2 linked regions of the Nodosilinea sp. E11 genome follow. The protein of the gene in region 2 binds, or shares a complex with, the protein of the main gene of each other region. Links are inferred from orthologs where the notes say so. Each region holds a gene or a part of one and is shown on either strand. Other genes may lie near its edges. The genes, in order: prfA and prmC.

Region 1 (12,233 bases), 1.0 Mb from region 2 along the record:
GTGGTAGTACCGGCGAATGTGCTCGCCTTCCCGGCGCACCACCAGCACGACTTTGCTGTGGGTCTTGAGCCCTACCAGGCCGTAGACCACATGCACCCCCGACTGCTCCAGCTTGCGAGCCCAATTAATGTTGTTCTCTTCATCAAAGCGGGCTTTAATCTCGACCAGCACGGTTACCTGCTTACCGTTTTCGGCAGCAGAAATCAGCGAACTGACAATGGGTGAGTCGCCCGAGGTGCGGTATAAGGTCATTTTAATGGCCAGCACCTGGGGGTCATGGGCGGCTTGGGTAATAAAGCGCTGTACCGTAGCCCGAAAAGAGTGGTATGGGTGATGGAGGAGCTGATCTTGCCGTCGCAGCAGTGAGAAGAGTTCTTCAGCCGTTTCTAGGTCAGTGTCATCGGCTTCGACCCCCGGCGGGCTGAGGCTGTCGATGGCCGGGGGCACAGTGGGTTTCCAGCTAGGAGCTTTGAGGTCGGGAAGGGGCAGAGCCATAAAGGTCATCAGATCGCCCAGCCCGAGGAGTCCATCGATGTCGTAGACGTCGGTTTCTGCCAGCTCCAGCTCTTCCATCAGCATGGCTCGCACGGGACCGGGAGTCGTGCGTTGAATCTCCATACGCACGGCTGACCCGCCTCGACGGCGCTTGCGCAGTTCTTGCTCTATGGCTAGCATCAAGTCGTCGGCCTCGTCTTCTTCGACGGCCAGATCGGCGTTGCGGGTAATACGAAAGCTGTAATGTTCTTGCACCACCATGCCGGGAAATAGGGCTGCTAGGTTGGCCGCTATTACCTGCTCAAGGGGGACCCCCAGCCAGCGACAGGGACGATGGTTCTGGCGATCGCCCTTAGGTTCACCCTCTGGTGGTGTGGGTAGGGCAATGAAGCGAGGCAATACCCGAGGAACTTTAACGCGGGCAAAGTGGGTTTGTTGGTTGCGGGGGTCTTGCACGACTACCGCTAGGTTCAAGCTGAGATTTGAAATGTAGGGAAAGGGATGCCCCGGATCGACCGCTAAGGGAGTGAGTACTGGGAAGATCTGCTCTTCAAAGTAGTCACGACAGTAGGTCTGCTGAGCCGAGGTTAGCTCGTCATAGTCGAGCAGCCAGATACCCCGCTGGGCCATCTGTCGCCGGAGCTCGCTGGCAAAGGTCTGGTGCTGTTGCTCAACCACTGGCCGCAACGCGGTGCTAATGGCCTGAAGATGCTCTGCTGGCGATCGCCCATCGGGGGAAAGCCGAGTGATCTGGGCCTCCATCCGCTGCTTGAGCGCCGCTACCCGCACCATGAAATACTCGTCGAGGTTGTTGCTAAAAATCGCCAAAAATTTCAGCGCTTCCAGCAGGGGGGTACGCTCATCGAGAGCCTCGTGCAGCACCCGTCGATTGAACTCCAGCCAACTCAGCTCGCGGCTAAAGTAATACTGCGGATCGCTGAGATCGGGGTCTGCTTTGCTGCTGCGATGGTCTACCGTAGCCATGGTGTTAAGAAGACTCCCCTGCCGCAGTAATGTTAAGACCGAGTTAATAATACTAACGTGACTGAGGCCGGAGAGAAATCCCTCCGGCCTCAGTCACCGAGCTTGGCGCGAATCTTAGCGCTAATTCCAGCTCCCTGGGGTTAGCGGCGCTGCCTAAAGTCTGCCATCCACTGGCGCAGTTGGTCAGCGGCAACATCGCGCCCGCCTAGGCCAAAGGCGATCGCGATCGCCACGGCGATCGCGCCCAGCAACAAGCCAAAGGCCAGGTTCACAATGTCGGGGGCCACCCCCATCTGCTGTAGGGCCATCGCTCCGACAAAGATCAAAATGGCAATGCGAGCGGCTTGGGCCAGCACCTTGGCCTGCCCGGTGCCCATGGCATTGACCAAGCGAAAGGCCAAATTGGCTAGATAGAGGCCCACCGCAAACACCACGACCCCACTCAGCACCCGTGCTCCAACGCGCAGAATGGCCCGCACGATATCGGTTAGGCCAGCAAAGTTAAGAATTTCGGTGGCGGTAACCGCCCCAAACAGCACAATCGCAACTAGGGTGACAATGCCCACGAGTTCTGAAGGGGTGCGCCCTGGCGTCTGCACTGAGGCGATCGGTCGACCTTCGGCATCCAGGCCAGGCTGAACCGTTGCCCCAGTACCCAGATTGAGCTCTGGCAGACCGAGAATGCCCATGATGCCGTCAAACCCAGCCCCCCGCAGTAGGCTGGTCACCAAATCGGCCACAATCCGGCCCACAAAATAGGCAGCGGCAATCACAACCCCAGCCATGATGATTTGCGGAATAGCGGTTAGCACCCGCTCCAACATCAAAATCGCTGGAGCTGAAATGGCATCAATGTTGAGTTCATTCAGCGCTGCTACCACGGCTGGTATCAACACCAGCACGTAAGCCAAGGTGCCCGCCAGGCTCGACAGAGAAAGACCGCTAGAGGTGACACCTGGACTCCCTGTCCGTAGTCCCATCCGAGCCCCTAGCTGATCGGCCCCAGCAGCCAGCAGCAGGTTAGTCACCACCCCGCGCACAATCCGGGCAATCACCCAACCAATCACCAGCACAATGCCTGCCGTGACAATGCGAGGAATCGCTTGCAGGAAGGAGTTAATCAACCCTTCCACTGGGGCTAGCAGTCCCGGCAATTGTAGAGCGCTTAACACTAACGGAATAAACAGCAGCAGAATGAACCAATACAGCACATTGCCAATGGTTTCGTTTAAAACCACCGGGCTGCTTCCTTGCTCTAAACCCGTCTGCTGGGCTAAACGGTCATCTAGGTTAAACCGCCCTAAACCGTTGATTACCAGCGATCGCACGAGGGTTGCCGCCAGCCAGGCTATGCCTAGCAATAGCAACGCCCCACCAATGCGGGGAAGATACAGAAAAATTTGACTCAAGAAGTTGTTGAGTGGTGCCGATACCCCACCCAAGTTGAGCGCATTGAGTGATGCCACAATGGCGAATAAAAAGATCACCCAGTAGACCAGGGTCGAAACCCACTTTTCTACGGCTATGGGGCGATCTGCCTCCCGGCCCATGGCCCAATTGGCCAAGCGGTTATCTAAATTCGTTTGTTGCAGCAGCTTGCGCACAACCAAGGCGACTATAGTCGCCACAATCCAGCCCAGCAGCAGTAGCGCAATTGCTCCAATTAAGCTGGGCAAAAACAGTCCTAGCTGAGCAAAAGCTCCTTGTAGAAAGGCATTAGAGCCATTGGCCGGGTTAGCTAAAGGGGCAATTGGCGTCCCGGGCGTTTGAAGTAAAGTTAGGGGGTAAACATTCATCATTGTGGTGGCGGTTGAGGGCATCCTGAAACAGCACTGCGGCAAACCCACCCTTAACGCAGGTTCGGTAGAGGAACGGCAACAGCCATAACAGTTGGACCGTTGCTTACCAGATAACTCACAAGTTTGCAGCCGAATAAATGGTCGCGAACTACCGAGTTGCCAGCATCCATTACTCTAGTATTAGAGTCATTTTTCTTGAAAAACGTCGTCTCAGGGTGATTCTCGCAGGAGAACGTCAGGATGTCTACCCGCCAAGTGTTTAATCACGGCATTTCGATTTGTGCCAGTGCTACCGCAATCGAGCAGTGTCTCACTCGCCAAGATCTAATGCACCGTTGGCTTAATCCGGCCCTATGCTGTGAACCCATCGGTGACTGGAGCACCGACCTGGGTGCCAAAAGCCGATTCATCGTGCGACTGCCCCTATGGCAACCGACCTTAATCAGTACGGTGGTAGAGCGAGGACCCGATTCAATTGTTTGGGCTTTTTCAGGATTTTTCACCGGCCAAGATCGATGGGAATGGCGACCCGACGGTGGGGAAACTCAGCTGTTCAATCAATTTGAGTTTGAAATTCCTAACCCCTTGGTTCAAGCTGGGTTTAACTGGTTTGCCGCTGGCTGGACTCAACGCGACATGGCGGCCCAGCTCAACCGTCTTAAGCAGGTTGCCGAAACCCTTGACCATTAGTTTTAGCCCTCATGTCACCGCCAGGCCAGTCAACACGACAAGCCCTCAAAGGCCATGGAGATAACTATCTCCATGGCCTTTGAGGGCTTGAACCTCTGAAGAGGGCTTAGTGCTAGGCTAGATAGCCCTCAGGGGGTTAGTTAGATGTAGTCTGAGCGGCCAACATCTGCTTGAGCTTTTCAAGCTCACCAGCCCAACGGGGGTCGGGTTGCGCAGATGCGCTGGTGGCCGCCGTGGCGGCGGGTGCAGCCTTACGAGCACCATTGCGACTCGAGCGCTTAGCGGTGCCCTCACTACTAGGACGCGCCTCAGTTTCTCCTTCGGGTTTGGTCCGGGGTAAAGCCTTCTCAATTTTCATGGGCATCTCGGCTACAACCTGACCGTTCAACTTCTCGATTAGCTCATCGGCCTTTTCGTCGGTTTTTGCCGTGACAAACCCAAACCCTCGACATTTTCCAGTTTTCTTATCAGCAATAAGCTTGATAGATACTAAGTCGGCGGTGAAGTCAGAGAAAACGCTTTCAAACTCTTGCCGTTCTAAATCTTTAGAGAGATTGCCGACGTAAAGGCGAATTGACATTTGAGATACCTCTGGTGTTCTAAAACTAAAGGCAAATAAATCGAGATCGATAACCTTGCCGATTAAAGTTTGGACTACGGGTTAGCTGCCATTCCCGAACCCATTTACCTACATTGCTAACTACTATCAGGATCACAGATCTTGACCTAAAACGCCAATAAACCCCGTGTAGACGCTCAATCTAAGTCCTTTAGTAGATAAACCAATTTTTACTTCAGGGCTAACCTAACCGCTTCCTGGCTCTGAGTTAAGTTTCGTACCATAAAACCAACGGCTAGCCCGAGTGATCCAGTTTGATGTTTCAAGTAGCCTTAGATTAAATAGAACAAGCGTCCCAAAGATGCTTTCCTTTAGTCACCTCTCTAAAGAGAGAGCCAAGCTATGTACCATTCTATCGGCATGGCTGTGCATGACAGCTATTCCAGGGCGGGCTTTGCCCTAGCCGACGGAACCACCTATCAAGGTAACACGGTATTTGCCCTGCAATTAGCCAAACCGCTGAACTGAAACCTAACCCACAAATAAAAACCAGCCGACGAGGGCTGGTTCATTTGCTGTGTTGAGAGTAGGAGAACCCAATACCTAACCAATCCAGCCGCCAATCCTTCAGAATTGGCTTGGAACCCAGGTATGTGTTTCTGTAAATCAATGTAACACTGGCAGCGCTTGATTGCAACACAACTTTACATTTTCTGATTTATTCGCTTGGTTTTTAGCCCCCCCTAACGATGATGATGATGCCAATCAGGCTGCTCGTTAAGCTCAGTAGGGTGGCCCAGGCTGGACCATGGGCTTGAAAACGGGAGCGTTGATCCAGCTGAATCTGATGAATATCTACCCAGAGCATGCCTCCGCCGTAACGTCCCCAGCCCTTGACCGTTACTATGCGCCCTATCCACCGAAGCGGGTGATGACCTGCCTGAAGGAGGCCCTGAATACTGCCTAGGGGCACGGGGTTAATCAGTTTTACCAAGCCAGAGGGGTCATCAAGGTAAAGTTCTTGGCACCCCCAGTTCTCTATCTTTACACTACCCCTGAGCTTGCCCCGTAGGGTTACCGGTTGGCCCTGAACGGGTAGGGGCGATGTGTTCTGTAGTAGGGCCGCAACGGTTCCACTGCTCAAGGTCGCGGTGGCTGGGGGGAGCTGATGTTCTGCATCAGGAAATAATGCATTGATCCGTACCATGAGTCCTAGGCCCAGACCTAGCCACAGACCGCCCCACAAAAGACTGGGGTCTTGATACAGCCAACTGAGGCGTTGCCAGCCTAGCCACTCGAAAATGCCTCCTAAAAACCAAAGCCCCATGGCTAGGCCTCCGCCCAGCATAAGACCGGCTAGGGGGGCTTTCTGAAGCCATAGCAGGAGGAGCGAAACGGTTGTGGTAGCGATCGCAGGCTGATGGTCTGAGCTGATGCTGGGTTGCCCCCGTAGCAAGGCTTGTTGGTTGAGCCAACGTAAGCGTTCTCCGAGCGGAATATGGGAGGCATTGACCCGCAGCCACTGCCGGTAGGGGTTTTGGCCATCCAGCGTTATCAGCATCAGCGAGGAATCGGGTTGGGGCTCTGCTGAGATCAGCAAGCTACCAGGAGTAATGGCTTGCCGATGGCTGATTGGCATTAATATCTCGAGACTGATCTGGAGGGGATGCAGGGTGCCTTGCCGCTGGAGATGAGTGGCGATCGCCCCAGTTAGCTGCAACAAGCCTTCAGCTAGGTAGTCAGGATGCTGGGTCAGAGCTACGGCGCGGCGATCGCCCCAGCTACAGCACAGCCGCGATAGCCATAGCGCGCTCTGCCGCAGCAGCCAAAATAAGCCGTAGAAAGTACTAGACAAAAGGCCAAGACTATTGCGAAGTAGTAGGTTGCTGAGGCCGTTGCCTACCTCAGCTAGCCACCGATAGCCACTGTGTAACAGTAGCAAAAGTAGCCCCATAGCCGAGAGTACCGGCATGCCGTTGACCATGCGGGCGAGTTCATAGCTGTAGAGTGCGGCTAAAGCCTGATCGGAATGGCTTTCGAGTAAACCCTGGCTGATAACAATGCGAGTGTTGCGTGGCAGCCAACCATAGCTAAAGCACAACGGTGCTGGATCAGAAATCAGCCGCAGTTCCGGCAGTTGCCAATCTTGCTGACGACACATTTGGTGTAGCAGGCGCAGGGCACTGGGGCTATGAGCCTGAAGCTGGCGGGGCGTCAGCGGCTGCTGACGGTGCCAGCGGGCTAGGGCAAAATCCAGTATCCAAGGGCTGGCCAGAGCGAGCAGCACTAGACCGATCACAATCCATAGTGTGTAGGACTGCTGGGCACCGGGCAGGCTGAGCCGCAGGGGCCAGCGTACCCAGCGTAGGCCGCTATCCACGGTTCTGAGGGCAGCATGAACGGCCCAGTTGATCGCCCACAGCACGGCGATCGCGGTTAATCCCTGCCCCGCCCACAGCTCTAGCGGACGTTTGGGTAGAGGTCTTTGAGGCTCAGATCGAGGCTTGATGGAGCTGGTCTTAGGAGCTACCGTCTGAGCGGTAGAACGTTGGCCTGCAGCCGACTGGCTTAGTAGCCGTGATGGCGCTGACTCTAGGGGCGGTTCTAAGCGTTGCCCTGGGGCTTGCTCGGAGGCCGCTTCCGGCTCTGACTGTTGGTTGAGCTGTTGATAATGAAACAGCGAGCGGTATTCAGCCTCAGGAGCGCTGGGGTCACGGTCAATGTCGTTGGGGGTAAAATCCTCATCCCTGGCTGCTCCAGGCCACGGTGATGGCGACGGCCCCGACGCTGCTGCTGGAGGCGTTTGGCGTGGCGGCTGGGGCGTACTCACCGTACCTTCTAGCGGTACAAATCCGCTTAGATCCGACCGGCTAGCCTGGCCCCTCGTGGGTTTAGCCGGCGGTTGAGCCTCTGCTGGCGGGGTTACCCCCTCTGCTGGCGGGGTTACCCCCTCTTTTGCTTGAGGCAGCTGGCTTAATGTTTGCTTAGCCCACTGACTTGCTGCGGGGGAATCACTGTCTAGCAGCTGGCGGCAAACTCTTCTAGCCTGAACAAGCTGACCCAGTCGTTGGTGCGATCGCACCTGGCCCATCAGGGCTTTAGGGTAGTAGGGCGAACTCGGTGGCAGTTGCCCTAACCGCCGAAACAGTACCAGAGATTGAGCATACTGGTGGCCTTTGAACGCGGACACCGCCTGGCGATACACCTCCTCTACCGATCTGCCGGGGCGACGATCGGAGTTTGGAGTAGGAGAATTAGGGTCTATGGGCTGGGCCATACGCCACTACAGGGTAGAAATGTTCAAGCATAACCAACTATTCCCATTCTGGTCTTTAGGCTTACCCTAAGGCAAAAGCTAAGAACCCAAGATAATTGGGGTGAAGCACCCTGGCTGAGACTCTCAGCTGCATCCTAGACTAAACATCACTGCTCACGGTGCCCCTGCCTTATGATCGCTCTCAGCCTGTTTGTGGCCAGTTTTGTGGCCTGGTTCCTCAGTATGCTGGCGGGTGGTGGTAGCCCGTTTATTCTAATTCCCATGATCTCTTTGCTCTTGGGGGCTCAGGCTGTAGCGCCAGTCATTACGACTGGGCTGCTGATTGGCAATACGCAGCGAGGGCTAGCATTTTGGGACGATGTTGACTGGGCGGTAACTGCTTGGTACGTACCAGGGGCTTTGGTCGGAGCCGTAATTGGTTGCTACGGGCTGACTCAAATCCATGCGGAGGGGCTACAACTTTTACTGGGTGTGGGGCTGCTGGTGATGGTGGCCAACTATCTATTCGCCTCTCAAGACAGTCAATTTACCCTCAAGCTGTGGTACTTCTTGCCTTTGTCGTTAGTCAACGCCATTGGCTCTGGGCTAATTGGCAGCACCGGCCCTGTCATGAACCCGGTATATCTTAGTTACGGTCTAGAAAAAGAAGCGATGGTCGCGACCAAAGCGCTGAACAAGGCCGTGCTACATCTGGTTAAGCTAACCGCCTATGCAGCCTTTGGGAGCCTTAACCGAGAGTATTTGCTCTACGGGCTGGTGATTGGGCTAGGCGCAATTCCAGCTAATTGGTTGGGCAAGAGGGTGCTGGCCAAAATGTCTGCTCAGCAGTTTCGTCAGTTGGTGTTTGCCTTCGTCGCCGTCAGCGGCGTGGCCATGATTTGGCAGCAGCGTCACTTTTTAACGGTCTGGCTGATGTAACGCTAAGTATCTCAGGGCCTTGGTTGCCAATCTACCTACCCGGGGACAACAGCTGATACCAAATCCGAATTGCGTAATCCTGATTTTCAAACGGCCAAACTTTAGGGGTACATGTCATGCGCCTGCTGAACCGGGGGTAGGCAAATAGACTTTAGGATTACTCGGGGACAACAGCTTGATGGATGGGTTCATCTGCTGTTTCAGCCAGGTCGAGCAGCGTTTCAACCAGACTGTAGAGAGACTCTTCATCAGCCCCCGAGAGCTGGCGATCCTTGAGATCAGTTAGGCCCCGAGCCAGCTCGGTGGCCCGGTTTTTGTAATCCCGGTGAGCGGTGAGCATGTCTTCAAAGATGGTCTGCTCAATTTCAATGCGGTTTTGGCCATCTCCTAAGGGAGTTTGGTAGGCTACGTCTTCAACGTCGTATTTAATCAATACCATGAGGGCATTGCAGGCGGCTTTGATGGCTTCTTGGAGACGACGAGTATCGAGCTCCAGGCGATCAAACCCGACTTGGCCCGTGATCCTAAGCTCTAAAATAGGGGCGGTGTCCCCTTGGTGTTGGGCCGCCGCGGCGATCGCCTGATCTATCGCCAACTGCATCAACTCATCTAAGCTTTCTTGCCCCTTAGCTACCAGCTCTAAGCGAACAATGGGTCGCTGAAAGTAGCCTGTCTGAAGTTGGGCATTAACCCCCTCAGCAGATAGATCTACGAGGTAAGCGCCACGCGGATAACGGCTTTCCTCCACATTGTTGGCCTCTAGAGAACCGGGGTTAAACACCCAGCCCTCAGCGGTATAGTTTTTGTGGATGTGGCCTAAGGCCAGATAATCTACCCCCGCTGCCTTAAGCGGCAGCAACTCGCTGTAGCGCAAGGCCCCAGCGTAACGGGCAATTTGCCCCTCAAGGCCGTGGTGAAACATTAAAACCGTATGGGTAGGACCAGGGGGCAGAGCGCTAATCGCATCGGCCAGCAGTTCAATGGCGCGGGATGCCGTGGCTCCATACCAGTTGGAGCCAATTACTCGCACGCCACAGGGTAGGTCAATGTAACCACCGGAGCGCGTGCGCTCATCCCAAGCTGTCAACCGATGTTGGGCATCGGCTCCGTCGTTGGGTTCCAACAGCTTAAGTAAGTCCCACTCCGACAGGTACTTGAGCCAGCTAGTACGAGTGCCGTAGGGACGATTATCGTGGTTGCCCTCGATCGCCACCACTGGAATATTGGCCTGCTTGAGTGCCTGGAGACACACCTGGGCCTGGTTGAGGGTCGCAGGCTTAATGTTGCGATGCTCAAAGAGGTCACCCGCGATCGCCACAAAATCTACGCCTGCCTCAATGGCATAGCGCTCTAGCACCGTTTGCAGGGCGCGAAAAAAATCCTTGGTGCGCTCTGGGGTATCGTAGCGGTCAAACCCCAGATGAATGTCGGCAATATGGAGAAACTTGGCCATAGCCCAGCCTGCGATCGCAACCCCCCCAGGCTAGCACCTAGACCGGTGAAGATTCAGCGGCGAGCTCTTCCAGCTGCTCCTGCTGGTCGCGGCTAATGCACGACTGAATCAGATCGTCGATATTTCCTTCCAGCACGGGCGTCAGAGTGAAATTCTGGTTGAGGCGATGGTCAGTGACCCGATTGTCTTTGTAGTTATAGGTGCGAATCTTTTCAGACCGTGCCCCGCTGCCTACCTGCGACTTACGCATCGACGACACCGCTTCCTGCTGCTCCCGCATCTTCATATCAAATAGCTTGGCCCGCAGAATCTGCATCGCCCGCTCGCGGTTTTTCAGTTGAGAGCGTTCTTCGGTACAAAACACCCGAATACCCGTAGGTTTGTGAAACAGGTCAACGGCTGTTTCCACCTTGTTGACGTTTTGTCCCCCAGCTCCACCCGATCGCGCCGTAGTTAGCTCAATGTCCTTCGGATCAATCTGTACTTCCACATCATCCACCTCAGGCATAATGGCCACGGTGGCAGTGGAGGTGTGAACGCGTCCTCCGGCTTCAGTAACGGGTACCCGCTGCACGCGGTGTACTCCAGCCTCAAACTTGAGTTGGCTATAGACGCGATCGCCAGCAATTTCTAGAATTGCTTCTTTAAATCCACCCATGTCGGCTGCCGACTCGCTGAGCAGTTTGACTCGCCAGCCTTGGGTTTCGGCATAGCGGGAATAGAGGCGAACTAAATCTCCAGCCCAAATACTGGCCTCATCGCCGCCAGTACCCGCGCGAATCTCCAACATGATATTTTTATCATCGTTGGGGTCACGCGGCAGCAGCAGTACTTTAAGGCGAGCCTCTAACCCTACCAACTTTTCCTCCAGAGTAGCAACCTCAAGGCCTGCCATCTCCTTCATCTCAGGGTCGCTGTTTGCTTCCTTGTAGATTTCCCGTGCACCAGCTAGCTCTTCGCCAGTAGATACCCACTCGGCGTAAGTGATGACGGTTTCTTCTAGGGAAGACCGAGACTTAGCAATACGCTGAAACTCATCCGGATCGCTAGCGACATCCGGGTCAGCTAATCGCCGAGTTAACTCCTGGAACGTTTGTTCCACAGAATTAAGCTTTTCAATTAAGTATGCCTCAGCCATGATCTCCTCTTGTCCACCGAACTAGCCAGAATGCCCAACCCTCACGCTCTGCAAGGAAAGCAATTCCTAAGCTTTGTCGGCAGCCTTGTCCTCAGAGGTAGCCGAAGTATCAGCCATGCCGTACTTGCGCATAAAGCGCTCAACACGACCCTCGGTGTCAATAATTTTTTGGGTGCCAGTATAAAAGGGGTGGTTTCCCGACCAGACATCTACGCTGAGCTGGGGTTTGGTAGAGCCAACGGTCATAATCTCTTTACCGTCGCAGAAAACCTTAGCTTCGGGGTACCAGGTGGGGTGAATATCAGGCTTTGCCATAGCAGTAGGTTAAAACAACATCAACAGCAGAAACGAGAGCAGTCAGGAAAATTTCTAACTAGAAACCTGAAACGGCATTCCAGTAGAAAATGCCTGAACCATCCCCATACAAAGTTTAACGCTTAGAGAACTGAGGAGCCTTACGAGCTTTCTTCAGGCCATACTTCCGACGTTCCTTAGCCCGAGGATCACGAGTTAAGTAGCCTTCAACCTTCAAAGGCTTCCGGTTCTCAGGGTCGAGCTCACATAGGGCGCGAGCCACGCCCAGACGAATTGCATCAGCCTGACCAGTCAGACCCCCACCCTTGACATTGACTAGAACGTCATAGGCATTTTCGAGACCAAGAACCTCTAGGGGAGCCTTGGTGGCGTTGAGATAGGCCGGATTGAACTGCAAGTAGTCATCCCCAGGCCGCTTGTTAATTACCAGTTGACCATTACCAGGTACTAGGCGTACCCGTGCGATTGAGGTCTTACGGCGGCCGGTACCCCAGTACACAGCCCGTTCAGATTGATCGGTAGCCTGCATTATTTCGCTTCTCCAGGAATAGTGTTGACAACATGGATTTCAGGATTTTGAGCCTGGTGGGGATGCTCTGATCCAG
Region 2 (12,181 bases):
CAGATCGCCTGTCGGGAGTGTTGAGCCATGCCGTTTACCATCCCTCGCCCAAAGCACGGTCGTTCTAAGCACCGCTGGCGGGGGATAGCGCTAGGACTAATGGCGCTGCTGCTGGTGTTGATCGGCAGTGGGGCGGCGATCGCCAACGTCTCTAACTATGAGCTGGCTCAGGCCCAGCCCTTTAACCGGGTCGAGACCTACCCGGTGCAGCCCCTGCCCACTGCCCCAACCCTACGGCCCAACGGCCAGTGGATGGGGCGACTGATTTTACCCAGCGTCGCCGACTATGCTGCCGACCCCGGTGATTGGGCCTGGTTCGAGGTGTGGCATGGCGATCCGGCCCTGGTGGGGCAGCGGGTAAAGCTGACCTGGCAACCCACGGCGATCGCCCAGGCCTACGTAGAGACAGTCACCACCGACATCGCCTTCAGTGCCCAGGCCGAGCAGTTTTTAGCTAGAGGCAACGTGGTGCCAGAGCGGCTGAATGGGCGGCAGCAGGTGGGGCCACTACAATCGCTGGCGGGGGCACGCCCTCGCGACGATGTCATAGTGCGGCTGGTGGATGCCGAACTGACGGTGCAAGCGGGCCAGCCCGTGGTGCACACTCGGCTAGAACCGGTGCAAATCACCGGGCGCGAGTATGGTCTGGTGAAGATCATTGGCCCCGATACCACGGTCAGTGCGCCTCGGCCAACGGTTTGCCCTGGGCCAGCCCCCTGCCCCCCAGAGTTTTTTCAGGTGCAGTTTTACGACAGGGCGGCCCAAGACTTTACTGGTCCGATTGGCACCGTGCGCATTCCCCAGCAGCCTGCGGTCAATGGCGATCGCTTTTTTTCTAACCTGCGAGATTTAGAGCATTCTCCAGCCGGGCGGGCGGGGTGGTACATCTACGGCAGCCGCGATGCCGAGGGGATGTTTACGGTACAGGCACTCAAACCCCGCGCTTTGCTCCAGCTGGTGCCCGACCAGGTGGTGATAGGCCGCACACCAGGACTGAAATATATCGATCGCCAGAATTGGCGTCATACCCCCCAGCGCCAGGGCACCCTTCAGCGGGTGTTGGTCAGCCCCAACGGTGGCAGCCCTGAGGCCGCCCGCGCCCAGTGGCAGGAGGGCGACTACGCTCTAGTCATTCATCTCTTTGGCGGCATTGGCGGCGAAAACAGTGAGTTCATTCCGTTGGGGACGGTGACAGGGCACTTTGCCTACGGCCTGGCCCGAGTGGTGCGCGAACCGATCGCCGACGAGCTCCAGTTCGAGATTCAGTACCAGCAGATCTATGCCCACAGCTCTCCGGCGGTGCTGTCGGGCACCCACGACTGGGGCAGCTACACCGGGGATATGCAGCGGGGCTGGCTGGGCATTCGCCCAATCTCGGACGTGGTCGTGAAGCTCGACTCATTGACTACACCACTACAGCTGGGCGAAACCCGGATTTCGCTGTTTGAGGAACTGCTGATCCAAACCCAAGTGATTGCGGCCCGATACCGCACGGGCGACGGCACCGGGGTAGCGGGGGTAACCCCGGCTACCTCCTGCGTGCAGGACTCAAACCAGGCGCTGTTCATCGCGATGCAGCAGGTGCGGCGGCGCATTGAGGAGCACCCCGAGGTGGTGCGGTGGGTGATCGACAATATCAAAAGTCCTGAGGCCCAGCGTGCCCTCCAGTTTGTGGCCTTAGCTAATGACCTGGAACAGCTGCTGGTGCCCTACGGCGTCATTCGCGCTGACTGGCAAAACAATGCCGAGTCCCTGGCCGGGGTGGTGCCCCGAGGGGCCTTTACTAGCAATAACGGGCTATTTGCCGGGGTGCTGAGCTGGCAAACCATGATGCCCCGCTGGGCCCACGACGCCGTAGCTCGGGTGTTTTTGCGCCACGGGGCCGAGCTGTGGTTTTTGCGCACCAATATGGTGGGCGGCAATGACCCTCGCATCGAGCCGGTGCCGCCCACCACGCTGATGGGTGGCATTCCCCTGGTGGGGCGGGCGGTGCAGCGCTTCGCCGATGCCTTCAGCACACCGTTTAGACTGACCACCCCGCTGCTGGTGCTGCTGGCGCTGGGGCTTTACGGGGCGATCGCCATTCCCTACGGCCTCAAGACCGGCTTTCTTACCCGCCAGCTGGCCCTCGTTCCGCCGCTGCCCCTGGCCCTCAGCGCCCTACGAGTGTTCGTTATCCCTGCCTTGCTCGAAGAAATTGGCTTTCGGGTTATGGTGCTGCCCCACCCCAGTGAGGGTGTGGCAGGCGGGCGCTGGCTGCTGTGGGCCATCGTCAGCCTGGTGCTGTTTCTGCTCTACCACCTGCTGTTGGGCAAAACCACCTACACCGCCGCCTGGCCTACCCTCAGCGATCGCCGCTTTCTTACCCTGGCAGGCTGGCTAGGCCTCACCCTCACCGCCGTCTACTGGCTCACCGGCTCACTCTGGCCGATTGTTTTGATTCATTGGGCGGTCGTGATGATCTGGATCTATACCTTGGGTGGCCAGGAACGACTGCCCCGCAAAAACCGCTTGATAGCTATCGCCAATCAAGTTGGGACAAGGCCATCACTCCGGCGTAGGCAGAAACCCACTAGCCCGTAACTGCGCTCAAATGGATTCCCGCCTGGGCGGGAATGACCACTGCAAAATTGCTCCTTTGACATTCTCCCCTCCCCCCATGATCCTCTCCGATCGCGAACAGCTCGCCTGCCTCGAAACCCTGGCCGGGGTGGCCAAGCTCAAGGGTATGCCCACGCCGCGAGAATTTGAGGCCTTTTTGGCGGCGATCGCCCCCTTTACACCGCTGCCAGTGGGGGTGACGCTGGAGAGTCTGCTGGGCGACACCCGCCCGATTGAGCACTGGCTGCCCCAGATTCAAACGCCGGAGGGGCAACAGCAGGTGTACCGAGGGGCCTATGGCATTGTGCGATCGAAGGGCATTAACCCCCAGGAGACGGCGGTACTGAGGCAGCTGCGATCGGCCTTTGGCCTCTCGCCGGAGCTGGCGGCGGCCCTCGCTCGACAGCCCCTGCGGGCCAACTTGTCTGGCGGGTCGATCACTTCGGCTTTGGCGGGCATGGCCGCGCTGATTGGCCGCGAGGGAGACGTGCGCCGCCTGATTTTTGACTATGCATTGGGGGCGGCGATCGCGGGCCTGGTGCCCCTGCGCGGCGGCGGTAGTCTGGAAATCAAGTTTCTGGTGGTGCTGGGGCTCATTTTGAAGATGAGTTGGGATATTCGCAACCTCTGGGGGCGGCCTCGGGGGCAAGATCTGCTGGCGATCGCGGGTAACCTGTTTGGCTTTTGGGCCGCAGTAGTCGTAGGCTTTTTGGCCTGGGGCACCGTGGTGGGCCTGGGCGTGGTGGTGCCCTATGTCGGAGCCTTTGCCCCAGCGGCGGGGTTTGCCACCGCCACCTGGATTGCCGGGCAGGCGATTAACCAGTTTTACACCAGCGCCAAGCGGCCCGACCCTGTGGCCCTCAAACGGGCCTTTCCCAACCTCCAGGCGATCGCTCAGTCTTCTCCAGCCGCTATTCCAGAAACTCTCTCAGACATTCCCCCGATCGCCAACCCTAGCCAGGAGCACCACCATGGATAAATTTAAGCGTCGTCAGGTGTTGCTGGGAGGTGTGGCCGCAGGCACCGCCGCCACCCTGGGGACAGAGTATGTGCGGCGCGATCGCGCCCAGGCCCGCCAGGCGGCGATCGATGCCTTTGCTGCCGAGTTCTACGACCCCGAAGATATCATTCAGGCAGCGGTGACCGGCGACACCCGCATGGTCGAAGAATTCCAGGCGATTCAGGCGGCGGCGGCCTTTCCGCCGCCGCCCATCCCCTACAACCGCCAGGTCTCGAAGCGGCTGATCTTGCTCAGCCGTCTGGCCACCCAGCAGTACATCACCGGTCGCAACGACCCCAGCTACGACGGCAGCCTGCAACGGCTGTTTGACTACAGTCCCGAGCTAGATCCCTACCGTCTAGTCACCAGCTTTCGCGGTCAAGAGCGTCAGGTCAACGACAACATCGAGGTGCAGGTGCCCCAGGCGCTGATCGACGACCCCACCCTGGTGAATGATCCCACCGCCCTGGAGGAAAACCTTGGCCAAACCGAAGACGCCATTCGCACCGGGGTAACGACGGCGGTGCGGGTGGGTCGCCGCATTGAGGTGTTTTACGGCTTTTTGCTCGAGTCTGAGGCCGACAGCATCTTGGTGTTTCGCGGCACCCAGCGCACCGCCGAGTGGGTGGGCAATATCTACGCCGTGCAGCAGCCCTACCTCGACCCCACCACAGGCGAGAGCCTAGGCAATATTCACCAGGGCTTTCGCCGCATTGCCAACAGCATTATCAATCCTCAGGTGGTGGAGGCGGTGCGCCAGATCAACCCCGCCAAGCCCTGCTACGTGTCGGGGCACAGCCTGGGGGCCGCCCTGGCCACAGTGCTCGCCCTCGACATTGCCCTAGCGGTGCCCGAGCTGCGGCCCAGTTTGCAAGTTTACGTCTACGCTAGCCCCCGCGTGGGCAACCCCGAGTTTGTGCGCAGCTACGCCCAGATATTGCCCAACAGTTTTCGGATTACTAACCTGGCCGACCCCATCCCCACTATGCCGCCCACCAAACTGCGGGCTGAGTTTGTGCATGTGGGCGAAGAGTGGGCTTTTCTCAGCCAGGGGGGCGACATATTGCCCAACCACATCGTCGATACCTATCGCCGGGCGGTGAATGCCGAGGCTGAAAGCAACCAGCGGCGAGACGGTTTCCTATAGCGCAGCGGCAGTTTCAGTTTTTGCAACCATCCTGACACCTGTAGCCCCCTGCCGTAGGTTAAGGAAATAGTTCGGGTTAGGAGCACGACCATGAAACCGCTGAGATTTTGGCTACCCCTAGGCGCGGTGCCGATCGCAACGCTAGTGGCACTGATAGCTCCTCACCTGCAAGCCGCAGAATTGACGATCCCAGACCTTTCGCCAGTGCCACCAATTGTGCAACGCCAACACTACAACCGCGATCGCCAGGTGATTGAGCGCACCCAAGCGATGGTGTCTGACCCCATAGCTCGACAGCTGGCCGAGGCCCTAGAGCTAACTATTCTCAATGTCACCTGGGAAGACACCGGGCGCTTCTATGGCTCGGCGGTCGGCCCCAACATCAGCGATATGACCATTCAGGTGCAGCAGCAAGACCCAGACACCGGGCGGCACCAGCTGCACCTTATGCCTGTGATTCGCCATCCCAACTTTGCCGATCTCAGCGCCGATGTGCCCCTCGATAAGTTTGCCGTCTTGGTGGGCAATGAACAGGGCCGTGAGTTACGCCGGGTGCCCCTGGCAGAGGTATTGGGCGATTTACGCAGCTATCTACACACCCCCCAGTCGTGGGCGGGGCGGGGGCAATTCCCCTCCGGGGACGCTTCGCGATCGCTGCTGGTTCCCCAGCGCGACAGTCATGTGCTGGTCAGCGCTCAGGCCTGCTTTTTGCCGATTCCCCAGGCGGGGGTGGCCACCTTCAACCCGGTGCTGTTTAACTACCAATCGCGACCCGGCGACCCGGCGGTGCTGACCATTCTGGCCACCCGAGAAGGCACTAGCGTGACGGTGATCGACAACCAGCGCGACGGGTTTGAAGCCGGGCGCACCTGGGGGCAGCGCCTGTTTTTCAACAAGAATGGGGAGCGGGCCAGCTTTACAGGCCAGCGCCTGAGCGACTTTCAAACTGAGCAGGCCGAGACCCCAGACCGCCCTGGGGAGGTGATGGCCGAAGCCGACACCGAGGGCCTAAACATGGTGCTGCTGATTCAGGTGCCCCTCAAGCAGCGGGCACCCATGGCGCAATCAACCTTTGACAGCGGGCTGATGAGCTTGGCGGCTCCCAGCACGGAGAGCAGCCGCGCCCCCAGCGATGTGGAGGCCGCAGTGATCGGCCACGGCGAGGTAGAAGGGCCGTTTACCGAAATCGACAACCTCGCCATCGAACGCGACCCCAACTACCCGATTCGGGTGACGGTGCAGTTTTATAAGGCCACCAGCAACGGTGTGGTCTCAGAAGCCGATATGGCCGAGATTCGCCAGCAGATCGATCGCGTCTATGCCGATGCCGACTATGTGGGCAGCCTGGTGGTCGATGGCCCCAGCGTTCGCCCCACCGAGCACGATGGCCCCAAGGATGAGCCTTCCGACTGGTGGCAGCGCTTTTGGCAGCACCAGCGGGATTGGTTGGATCGGGGTTAGGGGCCTAATACCAAATCCGGATCGCATAAACCTGGTCTCCAAAAGGCCAAACCGTAGGGGCATTGCAGTGCAATGCCCCTACGAGGTATCGGTTTCGCAGCGGGTTTTTGTGGGTTGGATTTGGTATCACGGGTCATTTTTGGCTTGGCAGTCTGGCGTGTAAATCGCTCGCACGAAGCGATCGCGCCCGGCCAAATCAAGACAGATCTCAATCTCGCTGTAGCAGCCCTGGGCGGCCAGCAGATCTCGCACCGCCTCGCCCTGCCCGGCCATGATTTCGGCTAGCCACAGACCACCGGGCACCAGATACACTGGGGCCTGGGCGGCCAGAATGCGCAGGGCAGTGAGGCCGTCGTCGCCGCCATCGAGGGCGGCGGTGGGTTCGTGGTCAATCACCTCGGGCTGAAGCGTGGGCAGCAGGGCGGAGGGAATGTAGGGGGGGTTCGACACCAGGGCGCTGAGTTGCCCCCGGTAGGCCGCCAGGGGCTCAAACCAGCTGCCATGGTAAAAGGTAATGCGATCGCGTAGTCCGGTGCGATCGGCATTGTGCTGGGCAACAGCCAGAGCCGCCGCGCTTTGGTCGACGGCAAGAATGCGGGCGGCGGGAAAGGTTTGGGCTAAGGCAAGGGCGATCGCGCCACTGCCGGTCCCCATATCGACCCATAGGCCCTGGGCTAGGCGATCTCTGATCGGGCTAGTCGCCACTGCTGCCGCCGCCAGATCGATGATCAGCTCAGTCTCTGGCCGGGGAATCAACACCGCTGGCGAGACCGTTAGCATCAGGTCGCGCCAGGGAGTTTCGCCAACTAGATATTGCACCGGGGTGCGATCGCTGAGGCGCTGCTGCCAGCGACGGTCTAGCTCGCTGAGGGGGTAGCGCAGGGCAATGGGCGATCGCTGCTGCACATTACCCAGCTTCAGCCCCAGGCGATCGACATCGGCCACTGCCGTCAGTAACCAATCAACTTCCTCAGCCTCGACTCCAGCGGCCTTGGCGGCCTGTAATGCCTGGACTCGCCAGGCCCACAGTTCGGCCCCGGTGATGCAGTTATCCTCTTCAGGCATAGCCATATCGGGTACATGGCACTAAAGGCAAGGTTTCGCCAGCTTGCAACCCTACACTGAACAGTCGCGCTTCGATTTGCCGGTGAGGACTTGCATAGGCCTGTCTAACCTGTGCGAGGCTCAAATGGTCTAGCATCTCCCCATCCCCCTTATCTCTCTCATTCACCCCTTCACCCCTTCACCCCTTCACCCCTTCACCCCTTCACCCCTTCACCCATCCACTCCCTAATGCATCCACCGCGCCTTAAACCCGCGCGCGTCCAAATGCACCAGGGCGGGAAACTGCCGATAGCGGCCCAGCCCCCCCGGCCACCAGGGGTCGAGGGCCCAGTAGACCTGGTTGCCGGTCAGCCCCACGCAGTAAAAGTCAATGGCGTCACCGACGATGTGGCGGCTCTGGGAGGCACCCCCCACCCGACGATTGATTTCAGCCGGACGGTACCAGCTGGTGATTAAAAAGGGACGGCCAATGCGATCGCGGGCCTGCTGGGCCAACGCCGCAATCCGTACTATGGCATCGACCGTCGCCTGATTGGGAGGCATCCGGGCACCGCCCCGCGTCGCCTCCGACCAGGTGAAATTGCCGTTGGGCACAATGCTGGCGTCGAGCTGAATATTGTTAGGGGTCCACCGGGACGGGCGCGCCGGGGATGGTGCGGGCACTGGCACAGGCATGGCCTCTGGCGAGGAGGGTGAAGCCCGCTCTAGTCGTCGCAGATCGTCAAACAACAGTTGAATCGTCGGAATTCGCCCCTCCTGTCGCCGCCAGAGTTGCACCAGCCGAATCAACGCTTCCCGCTGCTGTTCTGTCGGCGTGTAGGTGGCAGGAATGCTGGCGGCAAAGTCGAGCAGGGCGCGGTCTAAGGTGCGGGCCGAGGTCAGCAAGGCCGCCTGATTCTCAGCATTCTGCATCAGATCGTCAGGGTCGACCCCCAGTTGCTGAATCGCCGTAGTGCGCGAGTCGAGGCCAAACCAGCGGCGATAGCCCTCGGTCAGAGCAAAGCGGAGATCGCCCTGGCCCCCATAGGCGGCAGGAATTTTTTGCACAAAAGCGATCAGCGCCGGATCGACGATGTCTAAGTTGGTTTCGGTAGCGAAGGGGTCGTGGGTCAGCAGCCATTCGATCGCCTCCTCACGGGTATCCAGCTCGCGCCACAGTTGCACCAGCCGAATCAACGCCTCCCGCTGGTTGGGGTAGCCCGAGTAATAGCGCCCGGCAGACTGCATAAAGGCCACCAGGGCATTGTCGAGGGCGGCCTCGTCGGGCACCTGGTCTACCACCGGCACCCCCAACGCATCGATGGCCGCCGCCGTCGTGTTGAGCTGTCGCCACAGGCGCACCGCTTCTAAAAGCGCCAGGCGCTGAAAGTCGAGCCGCCCGTAGTTGGGGGGCACCCGTTCGGCAAAGGCCAACAGGGCCGGATCGAGCTTGGCTAAGCTCTGGGGCAGCTGTGCCCCGCTGTAGTCGGCACTGATGTCTTCTAGATAGGCTTGCAGCAGCGCCCCAGGGTCGCTGGGTTCGAGTTGGGCGGCGTCGAGATCGCTAGCGGCAGGGGTAAAGCCTCTAGCCACCGCCTGCAAAAAGCGATCGCTGTACCGTCCCACGCTAGCATCCCAAATGTCGGCCCCACTCCAGCCCTGCGCAATCAGCCCCTGGGTCAGGCTACGAATGGTGTTGGCCCCGTACTGTACCTGGGTCGAGAAGGTATCGATCGCAGTCATAGCCAGCTGATTGGCTGGAGCCAGACCCAGCCCTGTTTCTCCATCGCTGAGCTGCGGCTGATTGTGGACGGCATAGAGAGCGGCCAAAATCGGCTTGTGCACGCCCGCCCGGCCCCCTTCTAGGAGATAGTAGTAGTTGCGTTGATCGGGTGCTAGGGTGCTCATGGCGTTAACGGGGCGTTTAGAGGGTAGTTGCTGGCGTGAGCAGAGAGTAAGGTTTGGGTGCCAAGGCCATGTCAGCCGCCCACCCTCAGTCCTCTACATGCGTAGCATTTTTTTCTAGGCTGCAAAATCGGGCCATAATGACCCATTCACAGTAACCACAAAGTGTAGACCCGATGGGCGAAATTCATCCATTACCCACCCCTGGGTTTTCCCCAGCACCTGGCCTCAAGCTGCTAGCTACCGATATGGACGGCACCCTCACCCGCCAGGGCAAGTTTACCGCCGCCCTGCTGCAAGGGCTAGAGCAACTCCAGGCTGCGGGTCTGCCGGTAGTGATTGTCACGGGGCGATCGGCGGGGTGGGTAAATGGTTTGGCTCACTACCTCCCTGTCGCCGGGGCCATGGCCGAGAATGGCGGGTTTTATTTTCCGCTCACCGCTCCCCCCGAGCCATTAGTAGCGATCCCCGATCTAGTCGATCACCGCCAGCAGCTACAGACAGCCTTTGCGCATTTGCAATGGCGATGGCCCCAACTGCAAGAGTCTGACGACAACCGCTTTCGCCTCACCGACTGGACCTTTGACCTTGACGGCCTGTCTCAGGCAGACCTAGACGAAATGGCGCACGTTTGTCAGACCTTGGGCTGGGGGTTTACCTACAGCACCGTCCAGTGCCACCTGTTTAAACTGGGTCAGTCTAAGGCCGCCGGGTTGCAGCGGGTGTTGCAGCACCATTTTGCGCCGATCTCTACCGCCGAGGTCATCACCCTAGGCGATAGCCCCAACGACGAGAGCCTGTTTGACCCAGCCATCTTTCCGAATGCGGTGGGTGTGGCAAACGTCAAAGACTACTGGCAGCACCTAGAGCACCGCCCGGCCCACCTCACCCACGCTCCTGAAGTAGACGGATTCTTAGAAGTGGTCAAAGCTTTGACATCGGCTGGTTAACACCGACGCTTTGCCTGTAAATGAACTCACCCAATCTCCCAGAAGGCCTTTGTTGTTGATTGGCGATCATCAATCTTCAAAGTTTCAACACTCATAAAACATTCCTAAAGTTTTATCCTTATGCTCTGGTGTGCCCCTTACCATGCCAAGAAGTCATCTCTAGTTTTCTAGCTTGTAATCCCTAGCTTTTGGGCTGAATCCTTGCACTTGAGTGAAATCAAACCACAATCTAAACATCTAGACCGTCTCAATATCTAGCGCAGAACCTAGGGCAGACGGTGGCTAAGGGGACTTCTGGGAAACTTTTTCCTTAATGGTGGGCAGTGCCCACCCTACGGTGGCTACAGTTGGCGGATAAAGCGGGGATCTTCTTTTCGAGAAATCGTCTAAGCGGAAACCAATGAGCTGGTTCAGACACCATGGGGGCGCAGCTTCATCGTTAGTCAAGGGCTTGGCCGCTTTCTTTTTACCCACCTGCCATCAACTAGGGCAAAAATCATTCCCACCTACAGCGCGTCACCAAGGTTAAGCGGGGTCAAAGTTTGACGGTTCTAACGATGCCCTGACGGCTTACCTACGAGGTTTTTTCCGTTTCACTGTGTTTCCCTTTGCCTGTGTTCTTTTTGTATAGGCCATTTCGGTAGTAATTTCCTATGACCATTGCAGCACCCCAAGAAACCCCTGTAGCTAACCCGGCAGAGGCTGTCTCCTCAGGGTTGACGGTTGGCATTCCTAAAGAAATTTTTGCCGGTGAGCAGCGGGTCGCCGCCACCCCCGATACAGCCAAAAAGCTACAAAAGCTTGGCTTTGATGTCTTGGTCGAAACCCAGGCCGGGGTAGGGGCTAGCTTTACCGATAGTGCCTACGAAGCCGCAGGCTGCACAATTGTGGCCGATGCCCCCAGTCTGTGGGCCGCCGCTGATGTGGTGCTCAAGGTGCGATCGCCCCAGCACCACCCCACCCTCGATCGCCACGAAGCCACCCTGCTCAAGCCCGAGCAAACCCTGATCAGCTTCATTTGGCCTGCCCAAAACCCCGACCTGCTGAGCCAACTGGCCGACCAGGGCGGCACGGTGCTAGCCATGGATGCTGTGCCCCGCATCTCCCGCGCCCAAAAGCTCGATGCCCTTAGCTCGATGGCCAACATTGGCGGCTACCGAGCGGTGATTGAGGCCGCCAGTAACTTTGGCCGCTGCTTTACTGGCCAAATCACTGCTGCGGGCAAAATGCCCCCGGCTAAAGTGATGGTGATTGGCGTGGGCGTAGCGGGTCTGGCGGCGATCGGGGCAGCTAAGAGTCTCGGGGCGATCGTCAAAGCCTTCGACACCCGCCTGGTGGTCAAAGAGCAAGTGCAGAGCCTGGGCGCAGAATTTCTCGAACTTCACTTTGAAGAAGACGGCAGTGGCGAGGGCGGCTATGCCAAGGTGATGAGCCAAGCCTTCATCGCCGCCGAAATGGCGCTGTTTGCCCAGCAAGCCAAAGAGATCGACATCATCATCACCACGGCGCTGATCCCCGGCAAACCGGCCCCGCTGCTGATTACCCGCGAAATGGTTGAGAGCATGAAACCCGGCTCGGTGGTGGTCGATCTGGCCGCCGAACAGGGTGGCAACTGCGAAGTCACCCAGCCCGGTGAGGTGATTAACTACAACGGTGTCACGATTATCGGCCTCACCGACCTGCCCAGCCGCATGGCCGCCCAAGCCAGCCAGCTTTACGGCAACAACCTGGTACACCTGCTCAGCGACCTGGGCGGAGCCGAAAACTTCTCCATTGATATGGCAGACCAGGTGATTCGCGCCACCACCGTGATTCACAACGGCCAGGTCACCTGGCCACCGCCGAAGGTAGAGGCTCCGGCGGCGGCTCCCAGTACCCCGTCGACCGCTCCGGTGGCCGCTGCCCCGATCGCCAAGCCTTGGTACAGCCAGCTCCTCTGGCCTGTGGTATTGGGCCTCGTCTGCGTTGCCATCGGTCTCTGGGCACCGGCTTCCTTTATGACCCACCTGACGGTGTTTGTGCTGGCCAGCTTTTTGGGCTGGAAGGTGATCTGGGATGTATCGCCCAGCCTGC

The links.
Region 1: the proteins of prmC (region 2) and prfA are in contact, whole or in part, in a crystal structure (PDB 2B3T), measured with the Escherichia coli proteins. The link is inferred for Nodosilinea sp. E11 from one-to-one orthologs.

The regions. Positions count from the first base shown.
Region 1 is NZ_CP136520.1:4,356,314-4,368,546, forward strand. Bases 9,264-12,197 are described here. They hold prfA (peptide chain release factor 1), read right to left. Parts: upstream 11,314-12,197; coding sequence 10,213-11,313; downstream 9,264-10,212. Other genes in these bases: RRF56_RS21625 (exonuclease SbcCD subunit D), read right to left, coding at 9,264-10,175; rpmE (50S ribosomal protein L31), read right to left, coding at 11,380-11,628; rpsI (30S ribosomal protein S9), read right to left, coding at 11,744-12,157; rplM (50S ribosomal protein L13), read right to left, coding at 12,157-12,197. In the rest of the region: ppk1 (polyphosphate kinase 1), read right to left, coding at 1-1,479; RRF56_RS21595 (mechanosensitive ion channel), read right to left, coding at 1,620-3,299; RRF56_RS21600 (SRPBCC family protein), read left to right, coding at 3,519-3,968; RRF56_RS21605 (RNA-binding protein), read right to left, coding at 4,105-4,548; RRF56_RS21610 (hypothetical protein), read left to right, coding at 4,930-5,055; RRF56_RS21615 (M48 family metalloprotease), read right to left, coding at 5,261-7,804; RRF56_RS21620 (sulfite exporter TauE/SafE family protein), read left to right, coding at 7,976-8,722; more of RRF56_RS21625, read right to left, coding at 8,880-9,263; more of rplM, read right to left, coding at 12,198-12,233. UniProt on the Escherichia coli protein: Peptide chain release factor 1 directs the termination of translation in response to the peptide chain termination codons UAG and UAA.
Region 2 is NZ_CP136520.1:3,333,199-3,345,379, reverse strand. The notes cover bases 5,306-8,187. They hold prmC (peptide chain release factor N(5)-glutamine methyltransferase), read right to left. Parts: upstream 7,275-8,187; coding sequence 6,336-7,274; downstream 5,306-6,335. Other genes in these bases: RRF56_RS16935 (D-Ala-D-Ala carboxypeptidase family metallohydrolase), read right to left, coding at 7,500-8,187; RRF56_RS16945 (hypothetical protein), read left to right, coding at 5,306-6,209. Outside these bases: RRF56_RS16960 (type II CAAX prenyl endopeptidase Rce1 family protein), read left to right, coding at 28-2,583; RRF56_RS16955 (hypothetical protein), read left to right, coding at 2,660-3,580; RRF56_RS16950 (lipase family protein), read left to right, coding at 3,573-4,748; more of RRF56_RS16945, read left to right, coding at 4,839-5,305; more of RRF56_RS16935, read right to left, coding at 8,188-9,161; RRF56_RS16930 (HAD family hydrolase), read left to right, coding at 9,335-10,108; pntA (Re/Si-specific NAD(P)(+) transhydrogenase subunit alpha), read left to right, coding at 10,762-12,181. UniProt on the Escherichia coli protein: Methylates the class 1 translation termination release factors RF1/PrfA and RF2/PrfB on the glutamine residue of the universally conserved GGQ motif, i.e. on 'Gln-235' in RF1 and on 'Gln-252' in RF2.